3 regions of the Achromobacter mucicolens genome follow, and region 1 is predicted to be linked to each of the others. Evidence: predicted binding sites of a transcription regulator. Region 1 holds the regulator's gene; each other region holds the start of a gene.
The links. Region 1 encodes LexA, which represses DNA repair genes until DNA is damaged. Its sites were predicted from a motif close to ACTGTATNNNNATACAGT; they were not measured.
Positions count from the first base shown of each region.

Region 2: the regulator LexA is predicted to act here: its motif matches at 1,900-1,917, upstream of imuA (translesion DNA synthesis-associated protein ImuA).
Region 3: the regulator LexA is predicted to act here: its motif matches at 2,569-2,586, upstream of recA (recombinase RecA).

Region 1 covers NZ_CP123364.1:3,308,846-3,313,126, reverse strand. The annotation lists gene lon (endopeptidase La) at 1-2,058, shown strand, start outside; gene lexA (transcriptional repressor LexA) at 2,237-2,887, opposite strand; gene QEP15_RS15070 (amino acid aminotransferase) at 3,034-4,233, opposite strand.
Region 2 covers NZ_CP123364.1:2,483,227-2,487,507, forward strand. The annotation lists gene QEP15_RS11345 (Y-family DNA polymerase) at 1-1,241, opposite strand, end outside; gene imuA (translesion DNA synthesis-associated protein ImuA) at 1,171-1,875, opposite strand; gene ypfH (esterase) at 2,043-2,747, shown strand; gene QEP15_RS11360 (IclR family transcriptional regulator) at 2,747-3,529, shown strand; gene QEP15_RS11365 (SDR family NAD(P)-dependent oxidoreductase) at 3,566-4,281, opposite strand, start outside.
Region 3 covers NZ_CP123364.1:1,598,165-1,602,445, reverse strand. The annotation lists gene QEP15_RS07300 (LysR family transcriptional regulator) at 1-414, shown strand, start outside; gene recX (recombination regulator RecX) at 512-1,240, opposite strand; gene recA (recombinase RecA) at 1,364-2,425, opposite strand; gene QEP15_RS07285 (response regulator transcription factor) at 2,714-3,403, shown strand; gene QEP15_RS07280 (sensor histidine kinase) at 3,516-4,281, shown strand, end outside.

The sequences.
Region 1 (4,281 bases):
GCCTTGCGCCGCGCCATCGTTGCTCAGTTCGAGCAATACGTAAAACTCAACAAGAAGATCCCGCCCGAGATCCTCACCTCGCTGGCTGGCATCGACGATGCTGGCCGCCTGGCTGACACGATCGCCGCGCATCTTCCCCTGAAGCTCGAGCAAAAGCAGAAGATGCTCGAGATCACGGGCACCTCTGAACGCCTCGAAGGTCTGCTCACGCAACTCGAAACCGAAATCGACATCCTCCAGGTCGAGAAGCGGATTCGCGGCCGCGTGAAGAAGCAGATGGAAAAGAGCCAGCGCGACTACTACCTGAATGAGCAGGTCAAGGCCATTCAGAAAGAGCTGGGCGAAGGCGAAGAGGGCGCGGACATCGAAGAGCTTGAAAAGAAGATCATCGCTGCCCACATGCCCAAAGAGGCGCGCAAGAAGGCCGATGCCGAGCTCAAGAAGCTCAAGCTCATGTCGCCCATGTCGGCCGAAGCCACGGTGGTGCGCAACTACATCGATACGCTCATCAATCTCCCCTGGAGAAAGAAAAGCAAGATTAACAACTCGATCAGCAACGCCGAAACGGTGCTGGACAACGACCACTACGGTCTCGAAAAGGTCAAGGAACGGATCCTCGAGTATCTTGCCGTGCAACAGCGCGTGGACAAGGTGAAGGCGCCGATCCTGTGCCTGGTCGGCCCTCCGGGCGTCGGCAAGACCTCGCTGGGTCAGTCGATCGCCAAGGCCACGAACCGCAAGTTCGTGCGCATGGCCCTGGGCGGCGTCCGTGACGAGGCCGAGATCCGCGGCCACCGCCGTACGTATATCGGTTCCATGCCCGGCAAGATCGTGCAGAACATGTCGAAGGTCGGCGTGCGCAATCCCCTGTTCCTGCTTGATGAAATCGACAAGCTGGGCATGGATTTCCGCGGCGATCCCTCGTCGGCCTTGCTCGAAGTGCTGGATCCGGAACAGAACCATACGTTCCAGGACCACTACATCGAGGTCGATTTCGATCTGTCGGACGTCATGTTCGTGGCGACCAGCAACACGCTGAACATTCCGCCGGCGCTGCTGGACCGCATGGAAGTGATCCGCCTGTCGGGTTACACCGAGGAAGAAAAGATCCACATCGCCCGCGACCATCTGCTGCCCAAGCTGATGAAGAACAACGGCGTGAAGGATACCGAGCTGACCGTGGACGACAGCGCGCTGCGCGATATCGTGCGCTACTACACCCGCGAAGCCGGTGTCCGTGCGCTCGAACGCGAAGTCGGCAAGATCTGCCGCAAGGTCATCAAGCAATTGCTGACCCAAAGCGATCGCGCCAAGGCCGAGGGCAAGACGCCGGAGGTCAAGGCGGTCAACGTCACGGCCGACAACCTCAGCGACTACCTGGGCGTGCGCCGCTACGCGTTCGGCATGGCCGAAAAGGAAAACCAGATCGGCCAGGTGACCGGCCTGGCGTGGACAGAAGTCGGCGGCGACCTGCTGACGATCGAAGTCGCGGACATGCCCGGCAAGGGCGTCATCCAGCGCACGGGTTCGCTCGGCGATGTGATGAAAGAGTCGGTCGAGGCGGCGCGCACGGTTGTGCGTTCGCGGGCTCGCCGTCTGGGCTTTGCCGATAGCGTCTTCGAAAAGCACGACATGCACGTGCACGTGCCGGAAGGCGCAACGCCCAAGGACGGTCCGTCCGCGGGTATTGCGATCACCACCGCCATGGTCTCGGCGCTGTCGCGCATTCCGGTGCGCGCCGACGTCGCCATGACGGGCGAGATCACGCTGCGTGGTGAAGTCCTGCCGATCGGCGGTCTGAAGGAAAAGCTGCTGGCCGCCCACCGCGGCGGTATCAAGACGGTTCTGATCCCGGAAGAAAACGTCAAGGACTTGGCGGAGATCCCGGATAACGTCAAGAACCACCTTGAGATCGTGCCGGTCCGCTGGATCGACAAGGTGCTGGAACTGGCCTTGGAGCGTCTGCCGGAGCCCCTGGCCGAGGAAGAAGCCGTCAAGGAGCCGCTGGTTGCCAAACCTGCGGAACCTGGCTCGACCGACCCGGTGATGAAGCACTGATGGCGTCTTGAACGCCGGGGCGCCCTCGAAAGAGGGTGCCCGAAGCCGAAAGGCGTCACCAGATCTTGTTGACGCCCGAAAGCAAAAAACCCCGCTCTCTGAGCGGGGTTTTCTTTTTGGTGGGCTTGCCTGCCAGTTTGGCCGGGTGGGGTGGGAGCGCCCGCCAGAGAACTGCAGCCTAGTGCAGCGCTTGCGTGCGGATGAGACCCACCGCAATGCCTTCCAGCGCAAATTCCTGATCGGCCTTGACCACGATCGTTTCGAAGTCGGGGTTTTCAGGCAGTAGTTCGATATGGCCGTTCTGGCGTTGGAGCCGCTTGACCGTGACGTCGTCGCCCAGACGGGCCACCACGATCTGGCCATTGCGCGCTTCAGACGCCTTCTTGACGGCCAGCAGATCGCCTTCGAGGATGCCCGCGTCGCGCATGCTCATGCCGCGCACCTTCAGCAGGTAGTCGGGGGCTTGTGCGAAAAGGCTGGGATCCACGCCAACTTCGCGCTCGACGTGCTCGGCAGCAAGGATGGGGCTGCCAGCTGCCACGCGGCCGACCAGCGGCAGGAGAAGCTGGGCGAGCGCGGGGATGGGAAGCGACGATTGCACCGGCGCGGCGGCGGCATCTTTGAGCCGGATGCCGCGTGAGGCGCCAGCCGTGAGTTCGATGGCCCCCTTGCGTGCCAATGCCTTGAGGTGGTCTTCTGCGGCGTTGGGAGAGCGAAAACCCAAGGCCTGGGCAATTTCGGCGCGGGTCGGCGGAAAGCCGGTGCGCGCGACCGTTTGCCTGATGAGGTCCAGGATTTGTTGTTGGCGATCCGTGAGTTTGCTGGCCATGGCGATGATCCGGTGTGAACGGACTGTACATATATACAGCGCCATTCTGGGGGACGTAGCGCAAAAAAGCAAGCGGGGCACGATGCCAATAAAAACGGGACCCGAAGGTCCCGTTTCGACTGCTGACGGCGCACTGCCGACGTGATTTACAGCACGGCTGCGATGCCGGCTGCCACCTTGTCGATGTTGCCGCTGTTCAGCGCGGCCACGCAGATGCGGCCGCTGGACACGGCGTAGACGCCGTGTTCTTCGCGCAGGCGGTCCACTTGGGCGGCGGACAGGCCCGAGTACGAGAACATGCCGCGTTGCTTGAGCACGAAGCTGAAGTCCTGCTTGCCGCCGTGTTCCTTGATCTTGTCGACCAGTTGAGCACGCATCAGGCGGATGCGATCACGCATGCCGGCCAGTTCTTCTTCCCACAGGGCAAACAGCTCGGGCGTGTTCAGCACCGTCGAGACGACCGTGCCGCCGTGCGTGGGCGGGTTCGAATAGTTGGTGCGGATGACGCGCTTGAGCTGGCTCAGCACGCGCGTGGCTTCGTCCTTGCTGCCGGCGACCACGGTCAGCGCGCCGACGCGCTCGCCGTACAGCGAAAACGACTTCGAGAACGACGAGCTGATGAACATGGTCATGTCCATGTCGGCGAACAGGCGCACGACTGCAGCGTCTTCCTTGAGGCCGTCGCCGAACCCTTGGTAGGCGATGTCCAGGAACGGGACCAGGTTGTTTTCCTTCACGACGGCGGCGATCTGCTTCCACTGGTCGGCGGTGGGGTCAGCGCCGGTGGGGTTGTGGCAGCATGCGTGCAGCACGACGATGGTCTTGGCGGGCGCGGCCTTCAGGTCGGCCAGCATGGCTTCGAAGTTCAGGCCACGGGTGGCGGCGTCGTAGTAGGCGTACGTGCCGACTTCAAAGCCGGCGCGTTCGAACAGCGCGCGGTGGTTTTCCCAGCTGGGATCGCTGATCAGCACCTTCGAGCCCGGCAACAGCTGGCGCAGGAAGTCGGCGCCGATCTTCAGGGCGCCGGTGCCGCCCAGGGCTTGCGTGGTCAGCACGCGGCCTGCGGCGGCCAGTGCGGAGTCCTTGCCCAGGAGCAGGGCCTGCGCACCGGCGTTGTAGCCGGCAATGCCTTCGATCGGAAGATAGCCGCGGGCGGCAGCGGCTTCGATGCGGGCGGTTTCGGCCTTGCGCACTGCGCCCAGGAGCGGGATCCGTCCCTGATCATCGTAATACACGCCCACGCCCAGGTTCACTTTACCGGGGCGGGTATCCGCGTTGTATTGTTCGTTCAGACCAAGAATGGGGTCGCGCGGCGCGAGCTCGACGGAATCGAAAAGGGTGCTCATGGGACTCTGATGAGGTGGGTGGACGCAGTACGAGGTGCTGTGGATAAT
Region 2 (4,281 bases), 830 kb from region 1:
AGCCAGAACGGCCGGTCGAGCAGCGGCGGCAGGGGGGCGGGACGTTCTGGCGCGGCCAGCGCGTCGGTCCATGCGTTGGCGGCCTCGGGACGGTGGTCGGGGGTGGGCCGGGCATGACGCACCCGGTCGCGGCCCAGCCGCGCCACCAGCAGGTCCAGGAGCCGCGCGTGGTCGGCGGCGGTGCCGCCCGGCTCGGGGAACAGGGTGGTGCTGGCGGCGGGTTGCTCGACGGTGTCGGGCGCGTGCAGCGCCACCGCGATGACGGGGGCTTCCAGCGTGAAGTGGTTCAGTTTTTCGCGCAGCAGATGCAGAAGCTGCGAGGCCTGCCAGATGGGCTGGGCCAGCGCGACCTCCAGTTCGGTCGGCGGGCGGGCGTGGCGGCCGCGTTCGTGATCCATGCTGAGCACCACGCGCCGCACGGCCAGTTGCCGGGCGGTCAGCCAGCCGCCCAGCTGCTCGGCCAGGCGTCCCGCCACCGCCAGCACGGCGTCGGTGTGTTCCACATAGTCCATGAGCTCGATCCGCCGCGAAAACTGGTTGGGCGGTTCGAGCCAGCGGTAGAGTTCGGGCGTCTGGCCGTAGGCGGCGTCCAGCGCTTGCAGCAGATCGGGCGCGCTGCGCCGCTGCAGGCCCGCGCGGGGCAGGGCGCGCAGGTGCGCCAGCGTGTGGCAGCCGATGTCGTCCAGCCAGTTGCGGCGGCCTTGCGCCTGGGGCAGCAGCGACAGGGGCAGGGCATCGAGCCGCCGCGCCAGGGTGGGCAGCTTGAGCGTGCGGCGGGGCACGCCCCGGCCGGCGCGCCGCGCCAGCAGCCAGGCGCCCGTGGCCGTGGGCGCCATGCCCAGCGACACCCGCAGATCCAGCGCGCGCAGCGTGGCGGCCACCCGCCGGCTCAGCGCCCGCGGTCCGCGAAAGAACATCAGGCTGGCGCCCACATTCAGCAGCACGGTGTCGCCGTCGGCCAGCGCGATTTCGGGGGTGTACTGCAAGAGGGCCAGCGCCGCGCCCTGCAAGGCGTCGGCTTCAGCCTGCGGCTGGCGGGGCAGCAGTTCCACGCCAGGCGCGATGGCCGCCGCGCCCGCGCGGCGCATGCCGGGCGTCACGCCGGCCTGGCGGGCGGCGGGCGTCAGGGCGGCCACACGTTCCTGGTCCAGAACGGCGAACGCCTGCTGTTCATGCGGCCAGTGCGGGCGTATGGCGTCCAGCGGCAGGCAGCGCAGGTATGCGGCGATCCAGAGGCGCATGGCGGGGAGAAGAGGGGGTAAGGGCGCCGGGCTCCAGGCCCACGTACAGCGGGGTGTCGCAGACAGGCCCCCGGCGCTTCAGTATGTGTACGGACAGGCCGCCCGGCGCGGGCGCCAGCGCTAGCCGCAAGGCGGCGGGCGTGGCGCTTTGGGCGGCGCGGGACGGGCGCACGGCGATGAACAGCAGGTCGCTGGCCTGGGCCGCCAGGTGCAGGCGGCGCAGGGATTCCGGGCGCACGTGGGGCAGCCAGCAGATCAGCGCGCCGCAACTGGCGTTCTTCAGGATCTGTTCGCTGGCCCACAGCGCATCCACCGGTTTTTCCGGCGCCACCCACAGCAGTTGCCGGGGATCCAGCCGCCAGCTCATCCAGCTGGCGATGTGCGGAACATGGGGAGGCTGCACCAGGGCAATGGGCCGACGGGTTTCCAGTTGGGCCAGCGCGGGACGCAGCAGGCGGATTTCTCCGATGCCGGGATGGGGCGTCAGCAGTTCGACGAGCGATCCCAGCGGCCAGCCGTTATCCGGCAGTTCGGCCGATAGCGCCGCATGCCCGGTTGGCAGGGTGCGTGCGGCGCCTTTGGCCAACTGCGTGGCGCGCCACAACGCGGGATGGATACGTTCGGGGGACTGCATGGCAAAAGCGCCCGGTGTTCAATACCTGGATAAATATACAGTATTGTACCGGGCTTTGCGCCAGCAGGACGTATCGAAAAGTGGCCCGGGACGGCCAGGCGCGGCGCATTTTACAATCCCGCAATCGGGGCGCATTCCACGGTCCCAGCCCAGCACGGAGCAGTTTCATGGCGTCTTCCAGTTCTATCGAATTCCTTCCCGATCCGGGCGTCGACGTGCGCCAGCTCTTCATCCTGCTGCACGGCGTGGGCGGATCGCCCGCCAACCTGGAGCCCCTGGCCCAGGCGGTACGCGCGGCCTTTCCGAGCGCGGCGGTGCTGATCCCCGAAGGCTTCGAGCCCTTCGATGGCGGCGGCGCCGGCCGGCAGTGGTTCTCGGTGCGCGGCGTTACCGACGACAACCGCGTCGACCGCGTGGCCCAGGCCCTGCCGCGCCTGGAAGCCTACGTGCACGATGCGCAGGCCCGTTTCGGCCTGCTGCAGTCCGACACCGCGCTGGCCGGCTTTTCGCAGGGCGCCATCATGGCGCTGGAGCTGGTGCAGGCCCACGACGGCATGGCCGGACGCGTGATCGCGTTTTCGGGCCGCTACGCGCAACTGCCCAAAAGCGCCCCGCAGTACACCACCATCCATCTGCTGCACGGCGCCGACGATCCGGTCATGAGCGTGTCGCAGGCCCAGGCAGCCCAGGCCCGCCTGGCCGAACTGCACGGCGATTCCACCATCGACATCGCCACCCACGTCGGCCACGAACTGCATCCCGCCCTGATCCAGCGCGCCATCGTGCGCCTGCAGACCTGCGTGCCGCTGCGCAGTTGGGAAGCGGCGCTGGGGCTGAACCAGACGCCGCCGGACGGGGCGACGGTGCATTGATGGCGCCCCGCGCGAGCGACGCCGTCGGCGGCGCGCAAAGCATTTTCCGCGTGTTGCGCATCCTCAAGTACGTCGGGGCGGCCCCGGCGCGTGGCGTGGGCCTGACGGACGTGGTGCGCGATGTCGGCCTGACGCCGCCCACCGCGCATCGCATGCTCACGGCGCTGCTGCAGGAAGGCTTCCTGTCGCTCAATCCGCGCCTGAAGACCTACAGCCTTGGCCGCGAGTCCTACATCCTGGGGCTGGCGGCCGAAAGCCGGCACGGCATCAAGGCCATCGCCGAATCGGCCGTGCTGAGGCTGGCGCAGTCCACGGGCGACACCAGCTTCCTGTCGGTGCGCTCCGGGCACGAAGCGGTCTGCGTGGACCGCAAGACGGGCGACTTTCCCATCAAGATCCTGACGCTGGAAGTCGGCCACCGCCGCCCGTTGGGCGTTGGCGCGGGCAGCCTGGCCTTGCTGGCGTTCCTGCCCAATGACGATATCGAACGCGTGCTGGCGCGCTACGACGCCAGCGCGGCGCCCGACCTGCCATCGACCGACATGCTGCGCGAGGACATCGCCGCCGCGCGCCGGAACGGCTATGCGTTGAACCCGGGCCGCATCATTCCGGACATGCTGGGCGTGGGGGTGCCGGTGCTCGACCGCGAGCAGCACGTGGTGGCGGCGCTGAGCGTGGCAGCCATCCGGTCGCGCCTGTCCGGCGCGCGCCTGGCCGACGTGGTGGCTGCGCTGCAGCGCGCGGCGGCGGAATTGTCGGCGGACCTGGCCCCGCGCGTCTGATCGCGTCCCGGCCAGTCCGGTCCCGCCGGCTTTGCGCTAGCGTCCCGCGCAGGCCTTGCCGCCATCGACCGGCAGGCACACGCCGGTGATGTACTTGGCCTCGTCGCTTGCCAGAAACAGCGCGGCATGGGCCACGTCCCAGGCGTCGCCCATCCGCCCCATGGGGCTGGCGGCATTGCGCCGCCGCCGCATTTCCTCGACGTCATCGAACTGGCCCGCGATCTGTTTGTAGATCAACGGGGTGTCGATGACGCCGGGCAGCACCGCATTCACGCGGATATTGTCCGGCGCGTAACGCACGGCCAATGACCGCGTCAGGTGGTTCAACCCGGCCTTGGCGGCGTAGTAAGAGGTGTACGGATAGGAATTCACCTGGATCGAGGCCAGCGACGAGATGTTGACGATGCTGCCCGCGCCCTGCGCCAGCATGGCGGGCAGCACATGCTTGCAGGTCAGGAACACGCCGGTCAGGTTGGTGTCCAGCACGCGATGCCAGCTCTCCTCGGTGGCCTCGATGGGATCGCCCATTTCCGTGATGCCCACGTTGTTGTGCAGCACGTCGATGCGCCCGGCGGCCGCCAGCACGGCGGCGACCGCCGCCTGGATCTGCCCGGAATCGGTCACGTCGGCGGTCAATGCCTGGCAGCGCCCGCCTTCGGCTTCGATGATGCCGCAGGTTTCGCGGGCGGCCTCCGGCCGCAGGTCCACGGCGAATACCCACGCGCCTTCGCGTGCGTATAGGGCCGCCGCGG
Region 3 (4,281 bases), 1.7 Mb from region 1:
GCTGTGTCCGAATCCAACCCATTGGCGGGCAGCAAATTCATCCTGCCGGAGCAGTTGGCGGACCAGACCCTGATCACCTACCCCGTGGACAAGCAGCGGCTGGATGTCTTCACCGCCTTTCTGGACCCGGCCGACGTGGAGCCCGCCGCGGTCCGCAAGGCGGAACTCACGCCGATCATTGCGCAACTGGTGGCCAGCAATCGGGGCGTGGCGGCCCTGCCGAACTGGGCGCTGACGGAATACATGAATCAGGGATGGCTGCGGCTTTGCCGCCTGGGCCCGCAAGGCGTGTGGCGCACGTTGTATGCGACCGTGCGCAGCGAGGACACGGACGCCTCGTATATCGACGAGTTTCTGACCATTACCCGCGACGTCTGCTTCAAGACGCTGTCGGGCATCAAGTCGGCGAAGTGACGACCGAAGTGAAGACCGAAGTGAAAACGTAAGGAACAACGACGGCCGCAGCGGCGCCGGCTGGGTAGACGCACGTGGAAAACCACGCCGCCGGGCGTCAGTCTTCGTCGCCCTCGCCGAGGATGCGCCGGATGACGTCGTGCGCGAACCCCCGGCTGGCCAGAAAACGCGCCTGCTTTGCGTAGGCCGCGCGATCTTCGGGCTTGGCGCTGAAGCGCTTTTTCCAGACCTCAAGCGCCCGGTCGTATTCGGTGGCGCGAAGCTGTTCGCGCAGTTCCGCGACCTGGTTGTCGTCCACGCCATGCTGGCGCAATTCCTGCACGATGCGCGCCGCGCCCTGCCGCGAGGCGCGCCGATGAACCAGGCTTTGGGCAAAGCGTTCGGTGGACAGCCAGCCTTCTTTTTCAAGCGCGTCCAGTACCGATTCGACCTCGGCCGCATCTTCGGCATAAGCAGCCAGCTTGCGCGCCAGTTCTTCGCGCGCGTGCTCGCGCCGCGACAGATACCCCACTGCCCGCATCTTCAGTGACGGTCCCTTGCGCGCCTGCTTGCCGTCGGACGTTGACGCCTCGTCGGCGCTGGCGGCGGTGTCGGCACGCCGGCCGCGCGCGGCGCCGCGCTGATTGGAACTTCGCTGCTCGGAACTGCGCTGCCACAGGCCGGAAGATTCAGCGCCATCGGCCGAATCGTCAGACGCTGCGGGTTCGCGTGCCACCCGCGCATCGGACGTGCGCCGCAAGCCTTGCGGCTTGGCGACCGTTTCGAATTCGTCGTCCAACCGGGCGCGTTGGCGCTCGGCGGACGCGGGAGTCGATTTCCAGCTCATGCGCTTTCCTGCTTGCTAAACAAAACGGCAGGCCCATCTTGGCGCCTGCCGCAGTTTCCCAGCCCAGCCGGGCCGGCGATGGGACTTGCCTGAACCGCGGCGAGCCCTGCCGAATGTCCGGGATTATTCGGCGGTGTCTTCCGCCGTGGGCACGAATTCAGCGGCGCGGCTGACGATGCCCTGGTTTTCGCGGACGCGGTTTTCGATTTCGATGGCCATGTCCTTGTGCTCTTTCAGGTATTCGCGCACGTTGTCCTTGCCCTGACCGATGCGGTTGCCGTTGTAGCTGTACCAGGCGCCCGACTTGTCGACGACGTTGGCGGCCACGCCCAGGTCGATGATTTCGCCTTCGCGCGAGATGCCGGCGCCATACATGATGTCGAACTCGGCCTGCTTGAACGGCGGCGCAACCTTGTTCTTGACGACCTTGACGCGGGTTTCGTTGCCGACGACCTCGTCGCCCTTCTTGATGGAACCGATGCGGCGGATATCCAGGCGCACGGACGCGTAGAACTTGAGCGCGTTGCCGCCGGTGGTGGTTTCGGGGTTGCCGAACATGACGCCGATCTTCATCCGGATCTGGTTGATGAAGATGACCATGCAGTTGGTCTTCTTGATGGTGGCGGTCAGCTTGCGCAGCGCCTGGCTCATCAGGCGGGCCTGCAGGCCGGGCAGCGAATCGCCCATTTCGCCTTCGATTTCGGCCTTGGGCACCAGCGCGGCCACCGAGTCGACGACGATCAGGTCGACCGAACCCGAGCGCACCAGCGCGTCGGTGATTTCCAGCGCCTGCTCACCCGTGTCCGGCTGCGAGATCAAGAGGTCGGCCAGATTGACGCCCAGCTTGGACGCATATTGGACATCCAGTGCGTGTTCCGCGTCTACGAAGGCGCAGGTGCCGCCCAGCTTTTGCATTTCGGCGACGACCTGCAGCGTGAGGGTGGTCTTGCCCGACGATTCCGGACCGTAGATTTCGACGACACGGCCGCGCGGCAAGCCGCCGACGCCCAGCGCGATATCCAGACCGAGCGAACCCGTGGAAACCACCTGGATGTCGTGCGAGACCTCGTTGTCGCCGTAGCGCATGATCGAGCCCTTGCCGAACTGCTTTTCGATCTGCGAAAGCGCTGCGGCGAGCGCCTTGGCCTTTTCCGAAGCGGCGGCCTTGGTGGTTTTGTCGTCCATGAGGAGTCCTGTCTGTAACGTATCTGGAAGTCGGAAAAACTGCGGGTCTGAGCTGGCCGGGTCTGAGCTTGCCGGATTTGATGCCTGTCCTACGGCCTGACGTGGAGCCTTGAGCTACGGATCAGATTATGGCATCGGATTGTACTGTACAAAAACCCAGTGTGCCAGCTTTTTGCACGTATACCCTGAGTGGCAAGCCCGGCGCCGTATGACAGAATCCGGAGCGATTCCGGTATTTTCGCCATTCTCCGTCCCCCGGGCCGGCGTGTATCTTCCTAGCAGCAGCCCATGCGTATCCTGATCGCCGAAGACGACAGCATCCTGGCCGATGGCCTGTCCCGCTCGTTGCGCCACAACGGCTATGCAGTGGATGCCGTGCGCGACGGGCTTGCCGCCGATTCCGCGCTGGCCGCCCAGGCCTTCGACCTGCTCATCCTCGATCTCGGGCTGCCGCAACTGGCCGGCCTGGAAGTGCTGCGCCGCCTGCGTGCCCGCAACTCCGCCCTGCCCGTCCTCATCCTGACCGCCGCCGACAGCATCGAGCAGCGCGTCAAGGGCCTGGACCTGGGCGCGGACGACTATATGGCCAAGCCCTTCGCGCTGTCCGAACTCGAAGCCCGCGTGCGCGCGCTGACGCGGCGTGGCGCGGGCGGCGGCGGCACGATGATCAAGCACGGCAAGCTGCTCTTTGACCAGACCGGCCGTGTCGCCATCGTGGACGACCAGACGCTGGACCTGTCGGCCCGCGAGGTCAGCCTGCTCGAAATCCTGCTGACGCGCAGCGGACGCATGGTCAGCAAGACCCAACTGGTCGACCATCTGTGCGAATGGGGCGAGGAGGTCAGCACCAACGCCATCGAGGTCTACGTGCATCGCCTGCGCAAAAAGCTCGAGCCCAGCGGCGTGAAGATCGTCACCGTGCGCGGCCTGGGCTACTGTCTTGAGCGGGACCAGGGTGCGGCGTACCTCGCAAGCTGAGCCCTCACCAGAGCCGCTCAACCAGGAAGCCCTGGATATCATGCAAGCCGGGTCCAAGGGCCCGAGCTTTGCGCCGCCCCAACGTTCGCTGCTGGGCGAAATCCTGGACTGGATGCTGGCGCCGCTATTCCTGCTCTGGCCCATGAGCGTCGCGATCACCTATGTGGTCGCGCAGAACATCGCCAACGTGCCATACGACCGCGCACTGGCCAACAACCTGCACGTGCTGACGCGCCAGGTCCACGCGCAGGACGGCCGCGCGGTGCTGAAGATGACCGACGCCGCGCGCGACGTGCTGCGCGCCGACGAGACGGATAGCGTGTTCTGGCTGGCGCTGGGCAGCCGGGGCGAATACCTGGGCGGCGACCGCGCGCTGCCGCTGCCCACCACCGTGGGACAGCCCCGCCCCGGCGAGGTCCAATACGAGGACGACACGTTGCGCGGCTTTGGCATCCGGCTGGCGTTCACCTGGGTCGACCTGCATCTGCCGGGCACGCAGCCGGCGCTCCTCATCGTGGCCGAGACCGTCGAGAAGCGCACGCAATTGGCCAACGACATCATCAAGGGCGTCATCATCCCGCAGTTCGTGGTGCTTCCGATCGCCGTGCTGCTCGTCTGGTTCGGGCTGTCGCGCGGCGTGGCGCCGTTGAATGCGCTGCAGCAGCGCCTGCGCGCCCGCCGCCCCGACGATCTTTCGCCGATCGACGAGCGCGCCGCGCCCTCCGAGATCGCGCCGCTGGTCGCGGCCATGAACGACCTGCTGGACCGGCTGTCCGCCAACGTGCAGGCGCAGCGCCGGTTCGTGGCCGACGCCGCGCATCAATTGAAGACCCCGCTCGCGGGACTGCGCACGCAGGCGGAACTGGCGCTGCGCGACG